DNA from 2 places in the Lentzea kristufekii genome. Region 1 is predicted to be linked to the other one. Evidence: riboswitches for the same ligand, from Rfam matches in the RefSeq annotation. Region 1 holds a riboswitch; the other holds the start of a gene.
The links. Region 1 has a riboswitch for S-adenosylmethionine ahead of thrC (threonine synthase). Riboswitches for the same ligand answer to the same signal wherever they lie in the genome.

Region 1 (5,011 bases):
TGGCCCCGGTCTGGCCGCCCGACGGGTGGAAGGTCGTCAACTGCGACGTGGGCCAGGGCGATGCGCTGGTCCTCGCGACCGACGACGCCGACACGGCGGTGCTGGTCGACACCGGGCCCGATCCCGGTGCGGTCGACCGGTGCCTGAAGACGTTGGGAATCAAGCGGATTCCGCTGCTGGTGCTGACGCACCTGCACGCGGACCACGTCGGCGGCCTCGACGCCGTGCTCACCGGGCGTGCGGTGGGGGCAGTCGCGGTCGGTCCGCTCAAGGAGCCCGCCTGGGCGTGGAGGGAGGTCGGCGAACGGGCACGCGCTCACGGAGTGCGGGTCGTGGAACCGAAGGCGGGCGAGCGGTTCGCCTTGCCGGGACTGGAGTTGGAGGTGCTGGGACCGAGGCGGCCGCCGATCGCCGAGGCCGAGAACACGACGGTGAACGACTACTCGCTCGTGCTCAGGGCGCACACGAGGGCGGGCCGGGTGCTGCTCACCGGTGACGTCGAGCTGGCCGGCCAGGCGGCGTTGCTGGGGGAGCGGGACCTGAGCGCCGAGGTGCTCAAGGTGCCGCACCACGGTTCGCGGTACTCACTGCCCGCGTTCCTCAAGGCCGTGCGGCCTTGGGTGGCGCTGGTGAGCGTCGGCGCGGGCAACAGGTACGGGCACCCGAGTCCGCACGTCATCGACGTCCTGCGGACGGGAGGTGCGTTGGTGTTGCGCACGGACAAGGACGGCGACCTGGCGGTGTTGCCGGGAAACCGAATCGTACGAAGGAGACGAGATGGTCTGGGTCAGGTTGTTCAACGCGCGTTACCCGATTCCCGGCGGCACGCCGGGCCTCGCGTGGGCGCTGTGGCAGACGAACTACACGGCGACGCCGTGGCCGCACGACGAGGTGAAACCCGATTTCGGTTACTACATCTGCGAAACGCTCGAAGACGGCACCCGCGCCATCACGCACAAGGCGGCGACCACGCACGTGCTGCCGCCGACGAAGGCGGCGACACCGGAGGAGGCGTACGACCTCGTCGCGGAGCACGTGTTCGACGACGCTCTGCGGGTCGCGCCGGACGTCTGGCACGACTACCACTACAACGCGCTCAAGGCGGAAGCCCCGTGGCCGCAACGGATCGTGGCGTGGCGCGCGACCGTGGAGCCGGTCGGGCCGCACGTGGTGGACGGCCTGCAACGGTTTCCGCGCACGGGCTGGCTCAAGACGGACGCGATCTCCCTGTGAGCCCCGGAGGCCAGGGATCAGACGTGAAACGGCTCGGAGACGCGAGCGCGTCTCCGAGCCGGGAGAGGGGATGATCGGCGGTGATTAACCCAGTGCCTTGATGACGGCCTCGGCCGACGGCGGGACCGTCGCGCGCGGGCCGACCGTGTCGCCGAGCGCGTCGAGGGTCTTGAGGCCGTCGCCGGTGATCAGCAGCACGGTCTCGGCGTCGGGGTCGAGCTGGCCCGACTCGAAGAGCTTCTTCGCCGTCGCGACGGTCACGCCGCCGGCGGTCTCGGCGAAGATGCCCTCGGTGCGGGCGAGCAGCTTGATGCCCTCGACGACCTCTTCGTCGGTGACGTCGTCGATGGCGCCGTTGGTGCGGCGCACCGCGTCGAGCACGTACGGGCCGTCTGCCGGGGCGCCGATCGCCAGCGAGCGGGCGATCGTGTCCGGGCGGACCGGGCGGATGACGTCGTGGCCCGCCTTGAACGCGGCGGAGATCGGCGAGCAGCCGGTGGCCTGCGCGCCGAACACCTTGTACGGCGTGGCTTCGACGAGGTCGAGCTGGCCGAGTTCGCGGAACGCCTTGTCGACCTTGGTGAGCTGCGAGCCGGAGGCGATCGGCACGACGATCTGGTCGGGCAGGCGCCAGCCGAGCTGCTCGGCGACCTCGTAGCCGAGCGTCTTCGAGCCTTCCGCGTAGTACGGGCGGACGTTGACGTTCACGAACGCCCAGTCCTCGTTCTCCGCGGCGAGTTCCTGGGCGAGGCGGTTCACGTCGTCGTAGTTGCCGTCGACGGCGATCAGGGCGCCTTCGTAGACGGCGCTCATGAGGATCTTGGCGCGCTCGAGGTTGGAGGGAACGAGAACGACGGACTTCCAGCCCGCACGGGCGGCGGCCGCGGCGACGGCGTTCGCCAGGTTGCCGGTGGACGGGCAGGCCAGCACCTTGAAGCCGAGCTCGCGGGCGGCGGCGAGCGCGACGCCGACGACGCGGTCCTTGAACGAGTGCGTGGGGTTGCCGGTGTCGTCCTTCACCCAGATCTTGCGGACGCCCAGGGCCTTGGCGAGGTTGTGGGCCTCGACCAGGCGGGTGCCGCCGGGATCGGTGTTCGGGTGCTGTTCCACAGTGGACGGAACGGGGAGGAGGCCGCGGTAGCGCCAGATCGACCTGGGGCCGGCCTCGATGTCCTCGCGCCGGATCTTCCCGAAGTCGTAGGCCACTTCCAGCGGCCCGAAACACTCGAGACAGGCGTACTCAGGAGCGAGAGGGGTTTCGTTCCCACATTCCCGGCACAGCAGTGCCCGGGCAGGGCCGAGGTCGAACTTCGTGCTCGTGGGCACAGTGACAGCAGTCATCGCGAGGTATCTCCTCATCTTTCCCGCGAAATCGAACGGGTCGGAATTGGCACCGTGATCGTCTGCGCGGTGCTGAGCACATGGCTCTGCACATGGCGCTGACGCCGGTTGCCGGGGCTTCTTCGGGCCGTTCCCTCTGCCCCTCTGGATGAGCGGTGTTCAGTTGTGGCCACCAACGTACGGCAACAGTCCGTTGCGCATCCACAGACGTCCACGATCCGGGACGTGGGAAGATGCGGAGCGTGAGCGCACCGGAGTCACTGCACCTCATCGTCGGCGAGGAGGAGTTGCTGGTCGAACGTGCTGTTCGGGCGGCTCTCGAGGCCGCACGAGAGGTCGATCCGACCGCCGACCTGACCCGCGTCCAGGTGACTGATCTCACGCCTCCCGAGCTGGCCGAACTGGTGAGTCCGTCGCTGTTCGCGGAGGGTCGCGTGATCGTCCTGCAGAACGGGCAGGACATCAGCAAGGAGGTCGCCGACATGGTGCTCTCCTACGTCAAGGCGCCCGCGGACGGCGTCACGCTCGTCGTCCTGCACACGGGCGGTGGCCGCAGCAAGGCCGCCAAGGACCTGCCCGGACAGCTGAAGAAGGCCGGCGCCGCGGTCACGGAGTGCGGCAAGGTCGCCAAGCAGGCCGAGCGCGAGGCGTTCGTGCGCAACGAGGTGCGGCGTGCGGGCGGCAAGATCGACTCCGAAGCCGTCGCCACGCTCATCGACGCCGTCGGCACGAACCTGCGCGAGCTCGCCGCGGCCTCGTCGCAGCTCGTCTCCGACACCGACGGCAAGGTGACGGTCGAGGAGATCCGCCGCTACCACCAGGGCAAGGCCGAGGTGACGGGGTTCGCCGTCGCGGAGAAGGCAGTGGTCGGTGACAGGGCGGGCGCCATGGAGGCGTTGCGCTGGGCCATGCAGCTCGGCGTGCCGCACGTGCTGGTCGCGGACGCGCTGGCGGACGCGGTGCGCACGGTCGCGCGGGTGTCCGCGGTGGGCCGCGCCGACCCGTTCAGCCTGGCCGGGCCACTCGGCATGCCGCCGTGGAAGATCAAGAAGGCGCAGGCCCAGTCCCGCGGCTGGGACCAGTCGGGTCTCGCCGACGCCATGCAGGTGGTCGCGGGGCTCAACGCCGACGTGAAGGGCGTGGCGGCCGACGCCGACTACGCGCTGGAGCGTGCCGTGCTCCGGATCGTGGCCGCGCACAGCCGCCGCTGACCTGCCGCCGGATCACTCCCGGCGCGGGATCCCGATCAGGTACTGGGCTTCCGTGAAGCCGGGTTCGACGCCGATCGTCCACTCGAACGACTCGGTGCCGTCCAGGCCGTCGACGATCCGCCGCAGTTCCGCGCGCCCGTACATGCGCAGGAACGACACGACGCTGTCGAAGAACATCATGAACGGCAGCACCGGCACGACGTAGGTCAGCGCCAGCCGCAGCAGGTACCGCGGCAGGGGGTTGCGCTGGAACGGTGCCGCGAGCAGCACGGCCAGCGTGAGGAAGAACGGGAAGACGAGCACGTAGAGCCACGACCGCTTGGTGTCCACGACGACCATGGGCTGCCGGGTGTCGACGGCGTTCTGCAGCATGCGCGAGGCCAGCGCGGGCGGGAAGTGGTGGAAGGCGCCGTAGATCGTCCGCGTCCCATCCAGCCGGCAGTCCGTGGCGTCGACGGACGTGGGCACGTGGTCCACCGAGCAGCACGGGTCGGGCAGCCGCCGCCGGTTCCGGGCGGCGGCGCGCTCGAACGCGGGCACGTTCGGCACCAGGTCCGTCAGCGTGACCTGGGTGTGGACGCCCTGCGCGTGCAGCCGCCGCTGTATCAGCGGTACCGGCCCGCCCGAACCCGCGCAGAGATCGACGATCCGGTGGTCCGCGCCCGACCGCAACGCCAGCGCCAGCGGCCGTGAGTACTCGCGCGCGGCGTCCGTCAGCCGGTAGATCGTCATGATCGACTCGGTGTGCAGGGTCCGCAGCACGGGCGGGGTGCCGTCGAGGTCGTGCAGCTCGAAGAAGTCGATCCGCGCAAGCGATTCCATGGAGCTACGCCTACCGTGCCCGAGGCCACATGCGAAAGGGCTCCACCTCCCGGAGGAGGTGGAGCCCTTTGCAGAAGCTCGAAGCGCTACGAGCGAGATCAGCCCTCGAGGGAGTTCGCGCGCAGGGCCATCGCCGACTTCTTGTTGGCGGCCTGGTTGGCGTGGATGACGCCCTTGGTGGCGGCCTTGTCGAGCTTGCGGGACGCGTCCTGCAGCAGCTCCAGGGCCTTCGCCTTGTCACCGGCCTCGGCAGCCTCGCGGAACTTGCGGATGGCCGTCTTCAGGGACGACTTGACCGACTTGTTGCGAAGGCGAGCCTTCTCGTTGGTCTTGATCCGCTTGAGCTGGGACTTGATGTTCGCCATGCGACATCACCCTTCTTGTCGAAACCGGAGTTCGTGACG
Region 2 (5,011 bases), on a different contig from region 1:
TGAGGTGTGCTTGGACGTTCGCGACGTTGATGTTCGGTGCGGCGAGAGCCGCGGGTGCCGCCGCTTGCGCAGTGGTCGCTCCGGTCACCATCAAGGCGGCCGCCAGCGCGATCAGGATCCTCATGGTTCAACTCCGTGCAGGGTTAGGGATTGAGCCACTGATCAACATGCTCCTCCGTGCATGAGCCCGGTAGAGGCGATAGTCGGATTCGTCGGAATCGGTGGTGATCAACCAGAATGGTCCAGGTGGGTGACGTCACGGTCGTTCTGGGCATCGGCGCTGCCGTACTGCTGATCTCCGTGATCGCGGTGCGGGTGTCGACTCGCCTCGGCCTGCCCTCACTCCTGCTGTACCTGGGCATCGGCGTGGTCCTCGGCGAGTCCGTCGTCGGCATCAGGTTCGACGACGCCGACCTCACCCAGTCCCTCGGCATCGCGGCGCTGGTGCTGATCCTGACCGAGGGCGGCATCACCACCCGCTGGAGCGCGGTGAGGTCCTCCCTGCGGCTGGGCGTCGCACTGTCCACAGTGGCCGTCGCGGTGAGCGTGGCGGTGACCGGAACGGCGTTGCACTTCCTGCTGGGCCTCGACTGGCGGATGGCGTTGCTGTGGGGCGCGGTCCTGTCGTCCACCGACGCCGCCGCCGTCTTCAGCGTCCTGCGCTCATTAGGCGTCGGCGCACGGCTCACGGGCGCACTAGAACTGGAGTCCGGCCTCAACGACGCGCCGGTCTACATCGCCGTGGTGCTGCTGGCCTCCTCGGACCAGATCTCCTGGACCGCGCCACTGCTGGTGATCTACGAACTGGGCGCGGGGGCGCTCATCGGCGTGGCCCTCGGGTACCTCGGCGGGGCCGGGCTCAGACGCGCGGCGCTGCCCTCCACCGGTCTGTACCCGCTCGCCACGGTGGCGGTGTGCGTCATGGCCTACACGGCCGGCGACCTCCTGCACGCCTCCGGATTCCTCGCCACGTACGTCGCCGCGCTGGTCCTCGGCAACGCCCGCCTGCCGCACCGCGCCGACACCCTCTCGTTCGCCGAGGGCCTCGGCTGGCTCGCCCAGATCGGGCTCTTCGTGCTGCTCGGCCTCTACGCCTCGCCGTCGCGCCTGCTCGACGTGCTGTTCCCCGCGCTGGTCGCGGGCGTGGTGCTGACGTTCGTGGCCCGGCCGCTGTCGGTGGTCCTCGCCTCGCTGCCGTTCAAGGTGCCCTGGCGGGAACAGGCGTTCCTCTCCTGGTCGGGGCTGCGCGGCGCGGTGCCGATCGTGTTCGCGCTGATCCCGCTGATCCAGGGCGTCGAGGGTGCCCGCGAGCTGGTCGACGTGGTGTTCCTGCTGGTCATCGTGCTGACGGTGGTGCAGGGCACGACGCTGCCGTTCCTCGCGCGGCGGCTCGGGCTGGTGAAGGCGGGGGAGGCGCAGGAGGTCCAGGTCGACGCCTCGCCGCTCGACGAGCTCGGGGCCGAACTGCTGCAGGTGCACATCCAGCGCGGGTCGAAGCTGCACGGCGTCTACATGTCCGAACTGCGGCTGCCGACCGGAGCCACGGTCAGCCTCGTGGTGCGCTCGGGGAAGAGTTTCACGCCACAACCGACGACCAGGCTGCAGACGGACGACCAGTTGCTCATCGTCACCACCGAAGAGGTGCGTGACGCTGCTGAGCGGCGCGTACGTGCCGTCGACAGGGCCGGCCGCTACGCCAGGTGGAAGGGCGAGACCGGCGACTAGTAGAGCGTCGCGGCTATCTCTTGGGATAGCGATGGCGGCAGGTTGCTGATTTTCGATCATGAAGATCGCGCTCTCATGGCTGTCACCTGCGCGGTTGGCGGTAGTTGGGGTGATCAGCAAACGTTTGCGCCGGCAGTTTTCTGCCGCCAACTCGGCGGCGACGTGCGTGAGCGCGCGACCATCCGGGCTTCGGTAACGACCGACCAGGCCGCCCAGCCCCGTGCGCGACTCAACGCAGCACAGCTAAGCCGCGACGCTCTACTAGTCGGTCTCCGAGGCTTCTCAGCATGTGAATCGGGTGTCGACGGGAGTGTCACCCTCCGCTAACGTCGTCGGCAGGTCATGAGAGCCAGCGTCAAGCCCAAGCTTGCTGGCCGGCAACCCTCCAACCGCGGTGGGGTGCCCTTGGTGAGGACCTGGTCCGGCGCGTGGGGCGCCGGTCAAGCGCGGGCCTTCGCTGGGCGGGGCCCCTGGCCTCGGAGGCAGCTCGATGACGCTCGCGATCACCCCTGGAACCACCACTTCCGTTCCGGCTGTCGTCGGCGCCGACCTGCGTGTTCCCCTGGTCACCGGAGAGCGCGTCACCTACGCCAACCTCGATCACGCGGCATCGGCGCCCTGTCTGCAGGAGGTCCGCGACGCCGTCGACGAGCTGCTGCCCTGGTACGCCAGCGTGCACCGCGGCGCCGGGTTCGCCTCGCAGGTCTCGACCCGCGTCTACGAGCAGGCCCGCGACCGCATCCGCAGGTTCGTCGGGGCGCACTCCTCCGACGCCGTCGTCTTCACGCGCAACACCACGGATTCGCTGAACCTGTTGGCGCGCAGCGTTCCCAAGAACACCGCCGTCGTGCTGTTCGACAGCGAGCACCACGCGGCGCTGCTGCCGTGGCGCGGTCCGAACGTTCAGCGTGTTCCCGCTCCGTCTTCGTCCGGTGCTGCAGTGGTTGCACTGGACCGGGCTTTGGCCGCCGCCCCGGTCGGCCCTCGGCTCGTGATCGTCACCGGGGCGTCCAACGTCACGGGGGAGCTGTGGCCGGTCGCCGAGCTCGCGAAGGTCGCCCGCCGCCACGGCGCGCGCATCGCGCTCGACGCCGCGCAGCTCGCCCCGCACCGTCCGATCAACGCCCGTGAGCTGGGCGTCGACTACATCGCGTTCTCCGGACACAAGATCTACGCGCCGTTCGGCGCGGGTGTGCTGGTCGGCCGCGCGGACTGGCTGCAGCAGGCCCAGCCGTACCTGGTCGGTGGCGGTGCCACGTCGAAGGTGACCGACCACGGCGACCGCCTCGGCGTGGCCTGGTCCGCGGTGCCCGAGCGGCACGAGGCCGGCAGCCCGAACGTCGTCGGCGTGCACGCGCTGGCCGCGGCCTGCGAGATCCTGTCGCGGCACTGGGAGCAGACCGTCGCGCACGAGCAGGAACTGCTGACCCGCCTGCAGAACGGCCTGCGCACCATCCCCGGCTTCCGCGAGCTGGCGATCCTGGCCGACGCGGACAAGGTCGGCGTCGTGAGCTTCACGATCTCGGGCTTCGACGCGGGCTTCCTCGCGGCGGCGCTGTCCGCCGAGTACGGCATCGGTGTGCGCGACGGAGCGTTCTGCGCGCACGTGATCGTGGGGCGTCTGGTCAAGCAGGCCGGATCGCACGAGGAACGTGCCGTGCGCGCGTCGATCGGACTCGGCACGACGGCCGAGCACGTCGATCGTCTGATCGCCGCGCTGCGCACCCTGGTCACCGAGGGTCCGAAGTGGACCTACGAGCAGCGCGACGGCCGCTGGGTGCCGCAGGACGACAACCGAACCCTGCCGCCGTTCCTCGCGTAGTCCCTGTAGTGGACAATGACCTGGTGAGTGACGAGTCCAAGGCCGAGGAGAAAGCCTCCGGGGAGGTCGCTGACAAGCCGGCGGAAGCGCAGGTCAGCGACCCGGAGACGGTCGCGACGCCCGCGATCGTGGTCGAGGAGCCGGACGCGGGGGAGAAACCCGCGGAGTCCCCCGCGAAGGCGGAGGACGACGACGAGTTCTCCATCGCCGGTTCGATCTCCGGTTCGCTGCCGGAACCGAGGACGAAGATCCTCGCGATCCTGGCGGCCGGCGTGCTGGCCCTCGACGTGCTCACCAAGGTCGTGTCCGTCGCGTTCCTCGAGGGCGCCGATCCGATCAAGCTGTTCGGTGGCGTGCTCTACCTGACGTTCGTCCGCAACCCCGGCGCCGCGTTCGGCATGGCGGAGAGCATGACGTGGATCCTCGCGCTGATCGCGTTCGGCGTCGCCGGGTTCATCGTCTGGATCTCGCGCAACCTCCGCTCGCAGGGCTGGGCCGTCGGCCTCGGCCTGGTGCTGGGTGGTGCCGTCGGCAACCTCGCCGACCGGCTCTTCCGCGAGCCGGGCCCGATGCGCGGCCACGTGGTCGACTTCCTGTCGCTGTTCGACCCGTACGGCCAGGTGTGGCCGGTGTTCAACGTCGCCGACATGGCGATCGTCGGCGGTGGTGTGACGATCATCGTTCTGGCGCTGCTGCAGCACGACTACGACGGCACCGTCCACAAGAACGCCGAGCCGCTCGTGGAGCAGGACGGTCTGCAGGAGTCGAAGTAGCCGCTCCTGGTAGTTTCAGCAGGTTCTGCAAGAAGAAGAAGGTCGAGGCCCCGCGTGAGCGGATACCGAACGCTGCCCATTCCCGACGGTCTGGACGGCATGCGCGTCGACGCCGGTCTCGCGAAGCTGCTCGGCTTGTCCCGCACCGTCATCGCGTCCATCGCCGACGCCGACGACGTGCTGGTCGACGGCCGGGTCGTCGGCAAGTCCGACCGGCTCACCGCCGGGTCGATGCTGGAGATCACGCTGCCGGCGCCGCCGCAGCCGATCACCGTCCAGGCGATCCCCGTCGAGGGTCTGAAGATCATCCACGAGGACGACGACATCATCGTCGTCGACAAGCCCGTCGGGGTCGCCGTACACCCGTCGCCGGGCTGGACCGGGCCGACCGTCGTCGGCGGGCTCCTCGCCGGTGGCCACCGCGTCGCCACGTCCGGAGCCGCCGAGCGCCAGGGCGTCGTGCACCGGCTCGACGTCGGCACGACCGGCGTGATGGTGGTCGCGAAGTCCGAGTCCGCGTACTCGGCTCTGAAGCACGCCTTCAAAGAGCGGACCGTCGACAAGGTCTACCACGCGATCGTGCAGGGCCACCCGGACCCGATCAAGGGCACCATCGACGCTCCGATCGACCGCCACCCCAAGCACGACTACAAGTTCGCCGTGATGCAGGACGGCAAGCCGTCCATCACCC

Region 2: another riboswitch for S-adenosylmethionine. It lies ahead of SK571_RS01760 (aminotransferase class V-fold PLP-dependent enzyme); the one in region 1 lies ahead of thrC (threonine synthase).

The regions. Positions count from the first base shown of each region.
Region 1 is NZ_JAXAVV010000013.1:245,987-250,997, forward strand. It holds gene SK571_RS26750 (DNA internalization-related competence protein ComEC/Rec2) at 1-1,307, shown strand, start outside; gene thrC (threonine synthase) at 1,318-2,574, opposite strand; SAM riboswitch class I at 2,586-2,729, opposite strand; gene holA (DNA polymerase III subunit delta) at 2,808-3,785, shown strand; gene SK571_RS26765 (hypothetical protein) at 3,798-4,607, opposite strand; gene rpsT (30S ribosomal protein S20) at 4,706-4,972, opposite strand.
Region 2 is NZ_JAXAVV010000001.1:354,522-359,532, reverse strand. It holds gene SK571_RS01770 (M28 family metallopeptidase) at 1-124, opposite strand, end outside; gene SK571_RS01765 (potassium/proton antiporter) at 247-1,725, shown strand; SAM riboswitch class IV at 2,064-2,178, shown strand; gene SK571_RS01760 (aminotransferase class V-fold PLP-dependent enzyme) at 2,216-3,547, shown strand; gene lspA (signal peptidase II) at 3,571-4,320, shown strand; gene SK571_RS01750 (RluA family pseudouridine synthase) at 4,420-5,011, shown strand, end outside.